Paeniglutamicibacter kerguelensis: one gene and its partner. The protein of the gene in region 2 interacts with the protein of the main gene of each other region in a pairwise test. Links are inferred from orthologs where the notes say so. Each region holds a gene or a part of one and is shown on either strand. Other genes may lie near its edges.

Region 1 (7,569 bases), 840 kb from region 2 along the record:
AGCAAAGTTCATTGCTTGCAATCCGATAGTGGGTTTTTTCTCACCCCGCTGCGTTGATGGAAGCCCCGCAAAAACGGTATTGGCCGTTAAAATACTGCGGGCCCGCGGAACCAATTGGTTCCGCGGGCCCGCAGTGAAAAGTGCGAAGAGTTACTTGACAGTAACGGTTGCGCCGGCTGCCTCGAGGGCTTCCTTTGCCTTCTCTGCAGCTTCCTTGGTTGCGCCTTCGAGGACGGCCTTCGGAGCCGAGTCAACGACCTCCTTGGCTTCCTTCAGACCCAGCGAAGTCAAGGCACGAACTTCCTTGATGACTGCAATCTTCTTGTCGCCAGCCGACTCGAGGATAACGTCGAATTCGGTCTGCTCTTCGGCCTCAACGGCACCAGCGGCCGGGCCAGCAACTGCAACAGCTGCTGCGGTGACCTCGAAGGTCTCCTCGAAGGTCTTTACGAACTCGGAGAGCTCGATGATGGTCATTTCCTTGAAGGCTTCCAAAAGCTCTTCGGTGGACAGCTTCGCCATGATGGGCGTCCTTTCCGTTGGCGGCACTTGCGTGCCACAAGTTACATGTGTGAGGGGGTGAAGAAAGCTTAGGCTTCTTCGGTGGCGGCTTCGGCAGCAGGTGCCTCGGCCTCGGCAGGTGCTTCAGCAGCGCCACCGTTTGCTTCTTCGAGCTTTGCGCGCAGTGCTTCGATGGTGCGGGCCGCGGCAGAAGCCGGAGCCTTCAGTACACCAGCAACACGTGCAAGCTGGAACTCACGCGACTCAAGTGCTGCCAGAGCGGCAACCTCGGTTGCGTCAAGGGCCTTGCCCTCGAAGTAACCGGTCTTGATGATGAGCTGCTTGTTTTCCTTAGCAAAATCCGTGAGGCTCTTAGCGGCAGCAACTGCATCGCCCTTAATAAAGGCGATTGCAGTCGGGCCAGCAAGCTGGCCTTCGAATGCATCGATGCCGGCTTCCTTTGCTGCGATACCAGTCAAGGTGTTCTTCACAACCGCGTACTTGGTCTCCTGACCAAGTGAGCGGCGAAGCTGCTTGAGCTGCGCAACAGTAAGCCCACGGTATTCGGTCAGGACAGCGGCGGTCGACTCCTTGAAGTCGGCGGTGATTTCCTCTACTGCGGAAACCTTAGTCGGCGTTGCCATAACACTCCTTCCGGGGTATAGATCTGATACCAGTCGATCTGACCCGGCCAGGAGTACTGACATAAAAAACGCCCCATGCAGGATGCACGGGGCGGAAAGAACGCACTAAAAATGCGGAAAATTCACTTCGTTCACCTGCGCAGGTCGTCCTTTGTGGGACTTTCGGAGCCTCACTACATAAGCAGCTAATCTCGACCGACGGTCTTCGGTATTACAAGCCTAACAGCGCCGCAACGGAAGAACCAAATCGAGGCATCTCCCGCCCATTCAGCACCTTGCCCGGCAGGCAACACCCGCACTGGAGGGAGCTAGCGCGGCACGCACGCCCGGCACACGGTGGAGCAGCGCTGCCCTGCGGGTTCCCCGCACCATCCCAATGCCTCAAGAACACAAACCACGCCATCCCTGCAACACGATGTCCCCAGGCGGAAACAACATTGCCACTCAAGGTTCGCGGGGACCTGCCCCGAGAGCCGCAGCCTTGCCAGCGGTTTTTAAAAAGAGCAAAACCCCGGTTCCGTAACTTGGGGGATAACGGAAGCGGGGTTCTGCGGAAGCGGCAATGCAACTTGGGGGAACGCATTGCCGCACTAAGTGTTTACGACGGGGCTTGGGGTCTCCGTCAAAAACACTGGTGATTAGATCACCGGTCACAACTAGGTTGCAACGAAATAAGCCTATCAGCAATGCTTTCGGACACAAGGTGTTGGGGTAGCCAAAATTGACAGATCGGGCCTTGCCTGACAGGCAAAGAAAATTGACAGGTCATCTTTTTTTGCGACAAGACCCCAAGTCAGCATGTGGATGGCCGGAATCCTGCATCCTACGGAATGCGTGTTCGAAGTCTCACTTGGTTGATCAATTCGATTCCCTAAAGGGGAAATATTATGCCGTCAAATCGTTCGGCAAGCCGTGCATTGTCAAGTGTTGGCTAAGTCCGTCCAGGACTTTGCGCCGCGTCGTTGCTGCGGGTGCCGAGGGCTTGCATTCCAAGATCAGGTCCAGGCCCAGGGAGACCACCTCCGCGATGCCCGGCAAGAGCAGTCCAATCCCGCAGTTGTTGACATCGGGCTGTGGGTTGCGCCCATCACCACGACTGGAAAATGGCCTCCAACGGGCCGCTCATTTACCGTGGCAAGCGCACATTCGGCGGCGCAGGGCCGCCCCTGCGGGAGAAATATCGTAGAGAACACGAAGGCAGGTACGTGGATAGTCGCTAAAGATGAAGAATCCCCAACCATCACCACATACCGGAACGTTGTCTGCCATGTCACGGGAACCCGAACCGCCCCATCGATTTGGGGATGAACGGTCGTTGACCGCCATGCGCGCCGGCGATTCACTCGTGGTGAATCACACCACTGTCACCATCACTGCCATCAACAAATGTGCTTGGAGAAACCCGCTTGAGGCCGTCCGACACCGGCCAGCATGCGGCATTGGCGGTGCAGCGTCGATTCTTGCCAAAGCCGGCGGCCAATCATAGTCAAAATTGGTGCTGTCCGCGTAGCCAGCGCCGAAGGAACCGCCATGTCCCTGCTGGCGGGTCTCAACCATCCGGTGGGTGTCCGATGCGGGGTCAACGACACGTTCTAGTCTCACATGACCGGGCAGATCGATCCACCACCAGCCACCCGGCCCCGGCACGTCGTTCTGGTGACTGAAGATCTGCGGGTTGGCCATCGATATGGCGGGGATCGGCGAAAAGCCTGCGATCCGGTTGGGGTCGCATTCCTTGATGGTGTTCCATGCGCCAAGGAGGCCATTTCCACGGCCTTCTCGCAGCCGGAGCGCACCAGTCCACCCTTGCCGCGGGTAGGTCGGCATCAGGCCAGGGTCCCCGTGCTGAAGGCAATCGCGTCGAAGTCCGGCACGGGCCCTTCCATCCGCGCCTTGCCCGCTTGCAATTCGAGCAGCACGCCTCGCACGTAGCCAGAGGGCGCCCACGTGGGTGAGCGGATAAACCAGGAACTAGCGGCCCGCGGATGCTCCGTGAGGCCGCAGTTCGGGCCTGTCTGCCCCGCCACGGAAAGTTGGACTGCCATGAGTCCCGGGTGATGATGCCAGCCGTGCTCTTCAACGTCCAGGAACTATCCCTGTGCCGTTCACGCCGGGGTGCAACGGCCGCCCCGGTCGTGCTTCCACCGCTCGCGGGAAGTTTCCCGGCGTGTAAGGAACCTTCCGACGCTCGACGGCGCGCAGTGGGGTGGAGAATCGTTGGCCGGGTTGCCCTGTAGCGGTCACAAAAAACCGCAGGCCCGGATCCCCCGCAAAGGGGATCCGGGCCTGCGGTGAAGTTGAAGCGCTATTTAGGCTTCGGTAACCACGCGGGTCACGTTCGAGTCAACGGCAATGCCGGGACCGAAGGTGGTTGCAATGGTTGCCTTCGAGATGTAGCGGCCCTTGGAGGAAGAAGGCTTCAAACGAAGAACCTCGTCCAGTGCTGCTGCGTAGTTCTCGGTCAGCTTCTGGGCATCGAAGGAAACCTTGCCGATGATGAAGTGCAGGTTCGAGTGCTTGTCGACGCGGAAGTCGATCTTGCCACCCTTGATGTCGTTGACAGCCTTGGCGACGTCCATGGTCACGGTGCCGGTCTTCGGGTTCGGCATCAGGTTACGGGGACCCAAGACCTTACCCAAACGGCCAACCTTGCCCATGAGGTCAGGGGTAGCAACTGCTGCGTCGAAGTCGGTCCAGCCGCCGGCGATCTTGGCGATCAGGTCGTCCGAGCCAACGAAGTCGGCGCCGGCTGCGATTGCAGCTTCAGCCTTGTCACCGTTTGCGAAAACGAGGACGCGGGCGGTCTTACCGGTGCCGTGCGGCAGGATAACGGTGCCGCGGACCATCTGGTCAGCCTTGCGAGGGTCAACGCCCAAGCGGAAAGCAACCTCAACGGTCTCGTCAGCCTTCGAGGAAGCGATTTCCTTGGCCAAGGCGATTGCCTCGGTCGGTGCGTAAACCTTGTCGGCTTCGATCTTAGCCGCGGCGGCTACGTATGCTTTGCTGCGCTTTGCCATCTGCTTTTTCTCCTTATGCAGTCGTGGTCATGTATGGGTCGCGCGCGACCCTGCCACTTGCGATCGGGTGTCCACCAAATGATGAAAATATCCCGGTCGTCTTGTTTGTTATGGGGGTGCGTTTCCGGTTGAACCGGGCGCGCGGGGTGTAGCGGGGGCTAATTAGCCAGCTACGGTGATGCCCATGGAACGGGCGGTGCCGGCGATGATCAGGGCAGCAGCCTTGATGTCGTTGGCGTTGAGATCTTCCATCTTGGCGGTGGCGATCTCTTCAACCTGAGCCTGGGTCAGGTTTGCAACCTTGACGGTGTGCGGGGTAGCGGAACCCTTGGCAACGCCTGCAGCCTTCTTGATGAGCTCGGCTGCCGGAGGAGTCTTGGTGATGAAGGTGAAGGAACGGTCTTCGTAGACAGTAATTTCAACCGGAATCACGTTACCGCGCTGCGACTCAGTCGCTGCGTTGTAAGCCTTGCAGAATTCCATGATGTTGACGCCGTGCTGACCAAGCGCCGGGCCGATCGGAGGTGCCGGGTTGGCGGCGCCTGCCTGGATCTGCAGCTTGATGAGTCCGGTGACCTTTTTCTTGGGGGCCATGTCGGGTCCTTCTTCTTTTGCGTTGCCCCGTTGCACAGGAGCGTGCCTCGGGGGGTTGACCGCCGTGGCGCGGCGGCCGAGTCATGCCGTTTTCCCGGTAAAGCAAACCGGGAAAGGCACGAAGACTAGATGTTACTGGATTTTGGTGACCTGGCTGAACGACAGGGTAACCGGGGTTTCGCGCTCGAAGATCGAAACCAGCACCACGAGGGTGGAGGATTCCAGCTTGATCTCGCTGATCGTTGCCGGCAGGGTCTCGAACGGACCGTCGTTGACGATAACCGATTCGCCAACCTCGAAGTCAACGGTGACCTCGGTGATCGGGGCGCGGCCCGGCTTCATGCTGGCTGCTTCTTCTTCGCTGACGATCGTATGCTCGAGCATCGAGAAGACTTCCTCGAGGCGCAGCGGGTCCGGGTTGTGGGCGTTGCCAACGAAGCCGGTGACACCGGGGGTGTGACGAACGGCACCCCAGGAGGCATCGGTCAATTCCATGCGGACCAGGACGTAGCCGGGGATGCGAACACGACGCACGATCTTGCGCGTGGTGTTCTTGATCTCCACGACCTCTTCCACCGGGACCTGGATTTCATAAATGAATTCTTCCATGCCCAGAGTCTGGATGCGGGTTTCGAGGTTCACCTTGACGCGGTTTTCGTAACCTGCGTAGGAGTGGATGACGTACCAGTCACCGGGCTGACGACGCAGCTTGGTGCGGAATTCTTCGATGGGATCGACGGCCGGGGTTTCCGCGGCTGCTGCATCTTCAGGAGCCTGCTCGGCGTCCTCGGAAACGACGGAATCGGTCGACACCTCTTCGGTATCGACCTCTGCTGCCTGACCCTCAAGTTCTTCGATGGCCTGCGGTTCGAGTTCCTGATCGGACACTGCGGTTCCTGCTTTCTGTTACTGGTTCACCAGAAATATGGGGCGAATCGTCTCGGCTTACTTTTCGGCCGGGTTGGTGAAGAGCCAAATAGATCCGTTGCCGAACACGAAGTCCAGGGCGGAAATGATGACCATCATCAACACGACGAAGCCGATGACCACTAGCGTGTAGTTCACCAGTTCGCTGCGAGTCGGCGTAACGACCTTCTTCAGCTCAGAAATCATCTGGCGGAAGAACAGGGCAATTCCAGCGAAGAAACCTGCCTTGGCCGGCTTCTTGTTGCGCCCTGCGCCGTGCGAATCGCTCGCAGTCGTTTCAGTCACCGGTTCCTCGTTTCAGATTATGCCAATTGAAACAATCACGGTGTGCCGCAGTCGTATCGACCACGACACACCGTGACGTGAATTTCGCCGAGCAATCCAGAATGATTGCTACTGCGCAGGGCAGACAGGACTCGAACCTGCAACCTGCGGTTTTGGAGACCGCTGCGCTACCAATTGCGCCACTACCCTTCGAGTTCAGAACTCGTTCGGCCACTCAAGCCGCTAGCAACTTGGGTGATCTAGATGTTTTCCAACACCGAGGATCAAGTTTACGCATGGAATGGGTCGATTGTCGAACTGAGAACCACTTCCCCGTGTTTTCAAGGGTTTTCGGGCCTCCCTGTTAGGTTTATTGACATGCCTTCTTCCAAAACGGGGTCCATTCGCTACGAGCGCGCCAGTGCGTTGATTCTCTTGGTCTTTGCCGGAGGCTCGATCCTCGATGCGATTTTCGGCATTGCGCACCTTGCCGGGTCGTTCGGCTTCTGGCCCATCCAGTTCATGGCCGCAGCCATCCCTCTGCTCATCGCCACGGGCACGTGGGTTGCCCTGCGGAATCAGAAGGAACTTTCCGGAGCCTGCTTCATCATGTTCGCAGTGGCGTTCCCTGTCTGGTTCGTGGAGATCGCTTCCGTCATTCCGGTCAGCTGGTATCTGGGGGCCGGGCTGGTCATGTGGTCGATGAGGCTGGGCCAGAACCTGCTCATGTGGGTTGGCACCAGCCTGCTGGTGCTGGCGGCGGGCGCACAGTTCCACCTGATCAATTACACCGGGGCAATGTACCTGCCGTTTGTCATCACGGTCCCCGTCTTCCTGTGCGTGGCCGCGTACTTCCAGTGGCACCAGGTTCGTGCCCAAGCCCAGGAAATCGACCTGGATGCGCAGGAAAAAGCCGAGCTGCACCTCAAGCGCTACGGCCGGCTGCCCAACGAGTAGTCCCCTCCCCCGCGCGAGGTGCATGAAACGCCTGCGGGGAACCGCGTGTCGCATTGGGTGAATTAGTAGTTCCAACAGGCTTGGCGCACTAAGCTGAAATCACACACCCCCAAATCACCTCCCCTTCCAGGAAGCGACGACATGTCACGCATTTCCCGACGTATCGGGTCCATCGCAGAATCCGCAACTTTGGCCGTAGACGCAAAGGCCAAGGCCCTGAAAGCCGCCGGACGCCCGGTCATCGGCTTCGGCGCAGGCGAACCGGATTTCGCCACCCCCGACTACATCGTTGAAGCAGCAATCGCAGCGGCACGCAATCCCCAGTACCACCGCTACTCCCCCGCAGCCGGCCTGCCGGAACTGCGCGCAGCGATCGCGGAAAAGACAATGCGCGACTCCGGCTACAAGCTGGATGCGTCCCAGGTGCTTGTCACCAACGGCGGCAAGCAGGCCGTGTACAACGCCTTTGCCACGTTGCTGGATCCGGGAGACGAAGTCATCCTCCCGTCCCCGTACTGGACCACTTACCCCGAAGCCATACGCTTGGCCGGCGGCGTCCCGGTAGAAGTCTTTGCCGGCCCCGAGCAGGGCTACAAGGTCACCATCGACCAGCTCGAAGCTGCGGTGACCGAGAAGACCAAGGTGTTGCTCTTCGTGTCCCCGTC
Region 2 (7,596 bases):
TAGATGTGCATGCCGCCGGCACCCTGCAGGACCGGTTCGCACACGATGCCCGCCAGTTCCCCGGCGTGCTCGGCAGCAATGCCCCGCGCCTGGGCTTCCCACCGTTCCAGCTCGTCCGCGCCAAAGACCCAGTCGCCGGATGCGGTGCGCTGCGCGGCCGGGGGCCTGGGCAGGAAGACCTGCTGGCGGCTCAGCGGCGCGAACGCCGCGTGCATGCCGTCCACGGGATCGCAAATGCCCATGGCCGCGAAGGTGTCCCCGTGGTACCCGCCGCGCAGGGCCAGGAATCGCTGCCGCGCGGGTTTCCCGCACGCGTCCTGGTACTGCAGTGCCAGCTTGAGTGCCACCTCCACGCTGATCGAGCCGGAGTCGGCCAGGAACACGTGTTGCAGGTTCCCCGGGGCCATGGCCACCAGGCGTTCGGCCAGTTCCACCGCGGGCTCGTGCGTGAGTCCGCCGAACATGACGTGGCTGAACTTGTCGATCTGCGCATGCGCTGCGGCATCGAGCACGCGATTCCCGTAGCCGTGCACCACCGACCACCAGGAGGCCATCCCGTCGATGACCTCGCGGCTGCGGCCCTGGCCGTCCTCCAGCGTGATCCTGGCCCCGCGGGCGGCCGCCACCGAGTAGCGGGCCCCGGCATCGAGGGAGGCATACGGGTGCCAGAGCAGGCCGGAATCACGGGCCAGTAGGTCCAAGGTGTCGACACTCATGCGTTGGGGTTCTCCTGCGTGCCCGCACCGCGGCGGCGGAGGACCGGTTCGGCGCCCATCGGGCCGCAGCCCCGCGAGGAGGCACTGCCGCAACCGCTGCCGCAGGCGGTGCCGCATCCGGGGGCCTCGGGCCGTGCCGGGGCCTCGTCGGCCCGGTGCCGGATCCGTGCCGCCAGTTCCGCGGGGTCGATGTCCTCCTGGCCCAGCACCAGGTACCCGGCATCCGAAATCATCTCCAGGTCCCGCCGGGCATCCTGGCCTTCGGACGTGAGGTAGTCGCCCAGGAACAGGGAATTGGCCACGGCCAGCGCCGTGGACTGCATCGAACGCAGGTGCATTTCCCGGCCGCCGGCCATGCGCAGCTCGGTGGCGGGTGCAGCAAGACGTACCAGGGCCAGGATGCGCAGGCACGCCATCGGGGTCAGGTGCCAGGTCCCGGCCAGCGGGGTCCCGTCGAAGGGCATCAGGAAGTTCACCGGGATCGAGTCGGCGTCAAGGTCGCGCAGGGCGGAGACTGCCTCGACGAGCTGCTCGGGGGTTTCGCCCATGCCCACGATGAGCCCGGAGCACGGGGAGAGCCCGGCGTCCTTGGCCTGCCCGACGGTGTCCACGCGTTCCTGGAAGGTGTGGGTCGAGCAGATCTCCGGGTAGAGGGACTCGGCGGTGTTCAGGTTGTGGTTGTAGGCATCCGTCCCGGCGGCGGCGAGCCGTTCGGCCTGTCCCTCCTTGAGGATGCCCAGGCAGGCGCAGACCTCGATCTCCGGGTGCTCGTCCTTGATCTGGCCGATCATGGTGGCCACCCGGTCGACGTCGCGATCGCTGGGGCCCTTGCCGGAGGCGACCATGCACACGCGCGAGGCGCCGCCGGCGATCCCGAGCCCTGCCTGGTGCACGGCCTCGTCGGGCTTGAGCCAGGAGTACTTGAGGATCTCGGCCTTGGATCCCAGGCGCTGGGAACAGTACGTGCAGTCCTCCGGGCAGAGCCCCGACTTGAGGTTCACCAGGTAGTTGACCTTCACGGTGTTGCCGAAGTGCTTGCGCCTCAGTGTCCCGGCCGCCGCCACCAGCTCCAGGGTCCGCTCGTCGGGCGTGCCCAGGATCGCCAGGGCCTCGGACTCGGTGATTCGGTGTCCCGCTTCCACCCGGGCGGCAAGGGCCCGCGCGTCAAGCGGTTCGGTAAACGTCTCCGCCGGGGATTCTTCAAGATTGGTCGCAATGCCCAAGGTCATGGTGCTGCCTTCCGCTGGAATGAGAGAAGCGGCTCCAAGCGCTTCCAAGGGGTTTCTGAAACCTGCTCAATGCATAATTGAACAGTGTTCAACCGTGAGGTAAAACCACCATACACCGATCACCCCGACACTTCTTGAACACTGTTCAATTGGGCGATTCGTGCCGTAATATCCAAAGCCACCGGGGCGAGTCGTCCCCCGCGGTTTCCGCCCGGTCAATGGACGCGGCAGCCAACACACAGCGTCCACATCAGCCGTCGGAAGCACCCGGACGGCACCCGCCCTTCCCGAAACCCTCCTCCGAATTCGGTTCCTTGGGCGTGGGCGCGTAACAATCTTCAGGACCCGCACCCGCGTCCACAGCCGTTAAAGAGATTGACCGCCGGGCAAAATGCCCGGCGGTCAATCCATGAACTTCTGTTCGGCGTTAGTCGATCTCAAGCCAGCCGGCAGCCAGGTCCTCGCGGATGTCGCCCAACGTTGCGGGCATCGCCTTGGTCTGCGCGATGATCGGGAAGAAGTTCCCGTCGCCGGCCCAGCGCGGAACCACATGCTGGTGCAGGTGCGCGGCAATGCCGGCCCCGCCGGTGACGCCCTGGTTCATGCCCAGGTTGAAACCGGTGGGGCGCGAAACATGGCGCAGCACGCGCATGGACTTCTGCGCCAACGCAGCCATCTCCGCTGTTTCTTCCTCCGTGATGTCGGTGTAATCCGGCACATGGCGATAGGGGCAGATCAGGATGTGGCCCGGGTTGTAGGGGAAGAGGTTCAAGATCACGTATGCGGTCTTGCCCCGGTGAAGAATCAGCGAGTCCTCGTCGCTACGGGTCGGCGCGACGCAGAAGGGGCAGGACTCCTCGTCCTTGACCTGGTCCTGGCCGGCCTTGATGTAGGCCATCCGGTAGGGAGTCCACAGGCGCTGGAAGGAATCGGGCACCCCGGCGAGTTCGAAATCGTCGGTGACTGCCGCGTCCTGCTCCTCCTGCGAAAGCTCCTCGGGCGCTTCGATGGCTTGTGCCCGCGTGGACTCCCCCATGGACCTAGGCTTCCCGGTTCTTCACGGCGGCGACAATGCGGGCCACCGCTTCGTCCACCGGCACGCCGTTGTCGGTGCTGCCGTCGCGGAAGCGGAAGGACACCGCACCCGCCTCGGCGTCCTCGCCGCCGGCGATGAGCACGAACGGGACCTTTTCCTTGGACGCGGTGCGGATCTTCTTCGGGAACCGGTCCGAGGAGATGTCGGCCTCGGCGCGGATGCCCGCTGCCTTGAGCTTGTCAATCACGTCGAACATGTACTCGTTGAAGGCCTCGGCAACGGGGATGCCCACGACCTGGACCGGGGAGAGCCAGGCCGGGAACGCGCCCGCATAGTGCTCGGTGAGCACGCCCATGAAGCGTTCCACGGAACCGAAGAGGGCGCGGTGGATCATCACCGGGCGCTGGCGGGTGCCGTCGGCGGCCTGGTACTCGAGCTCGAAGCGCTCGGGCAGGTTGAAGTCCAGCTGGATGGTGGACATCTGCCAGGTGCGGCCCAGCGCGTCCTTGGCCTGCACGGAGATCTTCGGGCCGTAGAAGGCGGCTCCTCCCGGGTCCGGGACCAGCTCCAGGCCGGAGGCCTCGGCGACCTCGGCCAGGGTGCGGGTGGCTTCCTCCCAGACGTCGTCGTCGCCGACGAACTTCTCCTCGTTCTTGGTGGAGAGTTCCAGGTAGAAGTCATCCAGCCCGTAGTCCTTGAGCAGGCCCAGCACGAAGTTCAGCGTGGTGGTCAGCTCGTCCTTCATCTGCTCCTTGGTGCAGTAGATGTGGGCGTCGTCCTGGGTCATGCCGCGCACGCGGGTCAACCCGTGGACCACGCCGGACTTCTCGTAGCGGTAGACCGAACCGAATTCGAACAGGCGCAGCGGCAGTTCGCGGTACGAGCGTCCGCGGGAGCCGAAGATCAGGTTGTGCATCGGGCAGTTCATCGGCTTGAGGTAGTAGTCCTGGCCGGGCTTGCGCACCGTGCCGTCCTCGTTGAGCTCGGCGTCCACGTGCATCGCCGGGAACATGCCGTCCTTGTACCAGTCAAGGTGGCCGGATACCTCGTAGAGGTGGCCCTTGGTGATGTGCGGGGTGTAGACGAAGTCGTAGCCGGCCTCGACGTGGCGTGCACGCGAGTAGTCTTCCATTTCCTTGCGGATGATGCCGCCGCGCGGGTGGAACACCGGAAGGCCCGAACCCAGCTCGTCGGGGAAGGAGAAGAGGTCGAGCTCGACGCCGAGCTTGCGGTGGTCGCGGCGCTCGGCCTCGGCGATGCGCTCCTGGTAGGCCTTGAGCGCTTCCTTGGTCGGCCAGGCGGTGCCGTAGATGCGCTGCAGCTGCTGGTTGTTCTGGTTGCCCAGCCAGTAGGCCGCCGAGGTGCGGGTCAGCGCGAAGGCGTTGGAGATCAGCTTGGTGTTTGGCAGGTGCGGGCCGCGGCACAGGTCGCACCAAACGGTCTCGCCGGTCTTGCGGTCGACGTTGTCGTAGATCGTGATGTCGCCCGCGCCGACCTCGACGTTGACGCCCTCGCCTGCCGCATCGGCCTCGTTGGCCTTGTTCAGCAGTTCCAGCTTGTAGGGCTCGTTGGCCATGGCCTTGCGGGCCTCGTCCTCGGTGACGACGCGGCGGGCGAACTTCTGGTTCTGGTTGACGATCTTGAGCATCATCTTCTCGAGGGTTTTCAGGTCCTCGGGAGTGAACGGCTCGGCGACGTCGAAGTCGAAGTAGAAACCGTCGGTGATGTACGGGCCGATGCCCAGCTTGGCATCCGGGCGCAGCTGCTGAACGGCCTGGGCCATGACGTGCGCGGTGGAGTGGCGCAGGACCTCAAGGCCCGCGGGGGAATCGATGGTGACTCGCTCGACGGCGGTTCCGGCCTCGAGCGGGCGGGAAAGGTCACGAAGCACGCCATCGACGTGCATGACCACGACGTCGCGGTCATCAAAGTACAGCTCGGCCCCGGTAGTACCGGCATTCACCTCGCGTTGTTCTCCATCGACGGTCAGTGTGATTTGCTCAAGCACTACGGTTCCTCGTTTCGTTGTCCGGCTTCATAGCTTGTGGCATACGATGACCACAGCCAGCCAACATCCAGCTTAACGGAACCCGTCGGTGCCCCACCAATCGACGCGCATGCCGGCAAGGCAATTGACGATAGGGAAAACCATTCCCCACATGCCCCGCATCGCCATCTCGAACCCCGCATCCCACTGGCGAGAAGGATCAGGCAGGACATTTCGCCGTTTCATAACCTTGGATAACTCACTCTCTATCCAAGGTTAAGCACCTAACCTTGGACAACAGGTCGGCTACCCCAACTGAATTGGTGACCCTGCTTGGCCAAGCAATGCTGCAACGTGTTGATGGTCGCGGGCCCAAACTCCACGCCTACAAACACCCTCTAGTTGTTCCCGGGTTACGGGGCTAACATGCAGGCATGGAAACCCGTGTGAACCTCAGTAAGTCCGATCCTGCCGCCTACGCGGCGTTGCTGGCCATGAACAAGGCTGCAAGCGAGGCCGCCCAGGCGGCCGATCTCGACCCGAAGTTGTGTGAACTCATCAAGATCCGGGCCTCCCAGCTCAACGGGTGCAGCTATTGCCTGCGCATGCACACCCGTGATGCATTGAAGTTGGGCGAAAGCAGCGACCGATTGGCGGTGCTGCCTGCATGGCGCGAATCGGAGTATTTCACCGCGGTCGAGCGTGCGGCCTTGGCATTGAGTGAATCCATCACCTTGGTTTCGGTGGACCAGGTCCCCCGCGACACCTACACGATGGCCTCGTCGGTCCTCACCGATGCACAAGTGTCTGCGGTGGCGTGGCTCAGTGCCGCGATCAACATGTTCAACCGCGTGGCAATCACCAGCAGGTACCGGGTAGCACCGTAATCCACGACGCGTCCTCACCGGGTGCCTCCGACCTGTCCGCATTCCCGCGTTTGAGCAAGTTCATCCCGAGGCCATCATGCAGGGCAAGCGTGGTCAGCCTTCGTCAATGCTCCATGCCCCGGACGGGCAGCGGGTGATCTTTGCGCACGCTGCCTTCCTGTTCGGCCCGGAGCACCTCCCGTTCGATGTGTCGACAGGTTCTCGGGGGCAGGATCCTGGCCAGGATTCCGCTTTTGTATACGCCGTATTGTGGACGCGCTTGAGAATCTCCAGGTTCATCGCGCGACCGTCAGCCTGAGCCCCAGGACACCAAGCACGGAAATAACCGCCCGCGGCGAAGGATTGCCCGTGGCCGTTTCCATGGCGCGTACCGTTCGTTCCAAGACCTCGGCAAGCTCGGCCAGGTCGGCTTGGGTGAGCCCGGTCTTCTTGCGCGCAGCACGAATGCTGGCGGCTATGGCCGAAACGCTGTCCATCCAATCCCCTAATCGGCAACACGCTGCCGATTAGGCCACCGGGAATCCCGGCAGGTCCAACCACTCCCGGAAAATCAGCCGTTGGGACGCTGCGGGATGTATTGCACCGCCCACTTGTTGCCATCCGGGTCGGCGAAGTACACAAAGCTCCCCCAGTCCTGGACGTCGATCTCGCTGACCTCAACGCCGTTGGCCGCAAGCTGGTCGTGTGCGGCCTGGATGTCGCTGACCACCATTTGCATGTTTGGTGCCGTTCCCGGTGCGGCGTCGGTCAGTCCCTCTCCGATGCAGATCGAACAGGCCGAGCCGGGCGGGGTCAGCTGGACAAACCGAATCGACTCATTGGGTCGCTCATCGAAGTCCGCGTTGAATCCCACCTTGTTTACATAGAAGTCCTTGGCCCGGTCGACATCGGACACGGGAACAAATACCAGTTCTAGTTTCCAATCCATGGTGCACAGGCTAGTCCCGCCACCGGGCAATCAACAGGTCTTATCCAGATTTTCCGTGCTTCACGAAGTGCTGGCGAAGTTGGACGTGGCAATCCCCCAAGCCCTGGGCCGAAGCCCGGCAAGCAAGGGGGGAAGACCTCAGGCCCGCTTGACCCCGGGTTTCCCGGCGACCCGGATCCGGGCAACAAGCTGGTGGGCCAGCTGGTTGATCGCGACGCCGAAAGCGGTGCTCACCGCGCCCAAGGCGGCGGCACCCAGCACCCTGGACCAGGAAAAGACACCGCCGGTTTCAAACACGCTTGCAAGGCCCACGAGCACCGAGCAGAGCAATGCTCCGCCGATAATTGCCTGCTTCCACCAGCGACCGAAAACAAGCCCAAACACGATCATTGACGGGATCACAACACCAGCCTCCTTCCGGGGCGGTCCGCCGATAGCCCCAGTATCACACGGCGGCTTCGGTCCCACAACGGATAATGCCACCCCTCAGGCCCCCAGATAACCGCGCTGGTCCAGCCCCTCGTCGGCCATGGTTTGCGCCAATGATTTCCCCCGCCCCCGCAACGGCGCCTTCGCGCCCGTGCCGATGCCTCGCCCGTCCCGGGCCCGACTCGGGTCTTCCAGGTATCCCGGCGCCGGCAACGTGCCCTTCTGCGACAGGTCCCAGGCCTTCAGTGCCTGCAGGCTGATTCCCCGTGGTCCGGTGCGCCGGGTCAACCCGTGGATCAGCAGCAACCGGGTGGAGAAGAGCAGCGGGCCGCAGCGCTGCTGCGCCTCGTGGAAGAACGTGGCATCCACGCAGCCGGTGCCGTC

Evidence for each region. The genes of interacting proteins can lie anywhere in the genome.
Region 1: the proteins of thrS (region 2) and rplA interact in binary tests that used the Escherichia coli proteins (3 or more experiments, as listed by UniProt). The link is inferred for Paeniglutamicibacter kerguelensis from one-to-one orthologs.

The regions. Positions count from the first base shown.
Region 1 is NZ_JAGIOF010000001.1:2,617,746-2,625,314, forward strand. What follows is about bases 2,309-5,160. They hold rplA (50S ribosomal protein L1), read right to left. Parts: upstream 4,163-5,160; coding sequence 3,455-4,162; downstream 2,309-3,454. Other genes in these bases: JOF47_RS11985 (hypothetical protein), read right to left, coding at 2,499-2,972; JOF47_RS11990 (hypothetical protein), read right to left, coding at 2,972-3,190; rplK (50S ribosomal protein L11), read right to left, coding at 4,325-4,756; nusG (transcription termination/antitermination protein NusG), read right to left, coding at 4,889-5,160. Outside these bases: rplL (50S ribosomal protein L7/L12), read right to left, coding at 151-522; rplJ (50S ribosomal protein L10), read right to left, coding at 591-1,145; more of nusG, read right to left, coding at 5,161-5,644; preprotein translocase subunit SecE, read right to left, coding at 5,702-5,968; JOF47_RS12020 (hypothetical protein), read left to right, coding at 6,326-6,904; JOF47_RS12025 (pyridoxal phosphate-dependent aminotransferase), read left to right, coding at 7,046-7,569. UniProt on the Escherichia coli protein: One of the primary rRNA binding proteins, it binds very close to the 3'-end of the 23S rRNA. Forms part of the L1 stalk. It is often not seen in high-resolution crystal structures, but can be seen in cryo_EM and 3D reconstruction models.
Region 2 is NZ_JAGIOF010000001.1:1,777,604-1,785,199, forward strand. The notes cover bases 2,488-5,366. They hold thrS (threonine--tRNA ligase), read right to left. Parts: upstream 4,990-5,366; coding sequence 2,986-4,989; downstream 2,488-2,985. Other genes in these bases: JOF47_RS08090 (HIT family protein), read right to left, coding at 2,488-2,981. Also shown: bioA (adenosylmethionine--8-amino-7-oxononanoate transaminase), read right to left, coding at 1-716; biotin synthase BioB, read right to left, coding at 713-1,945; more of JOF47_RS08090, read right to left, coding at 2,373-2,487; JOF47_RS08100 (carboxymuconolactone decarboxylase family protein), read left to right, coding at 5,403-5,855; JOF47_RS08105 (helix-turn-helix domain-containing protein), read right to left, coding at 6,131-6,331; JOF47_RS08110 (glyoxalase superfamily protein), read right to left, coding at 6,406-6,783; JOF47_RS08115 (hypothetical protein), read right to left, coding at 6,922-7,185; JOF47_RS08120 (DNA polymerase III subunit alpha), read right to left, coding at 7,270-7,596. UniProt on the Escherichia coli protein: Catalyzes the attachment of threonine to tRNA(Thr) in a two-step reaction: L-threonine is first activated by ATP to form Thr-AMP and then transferred to the acceptor end of tRNA(Thr). The rate-limiting step is amino acid activation in the presence of tRNA.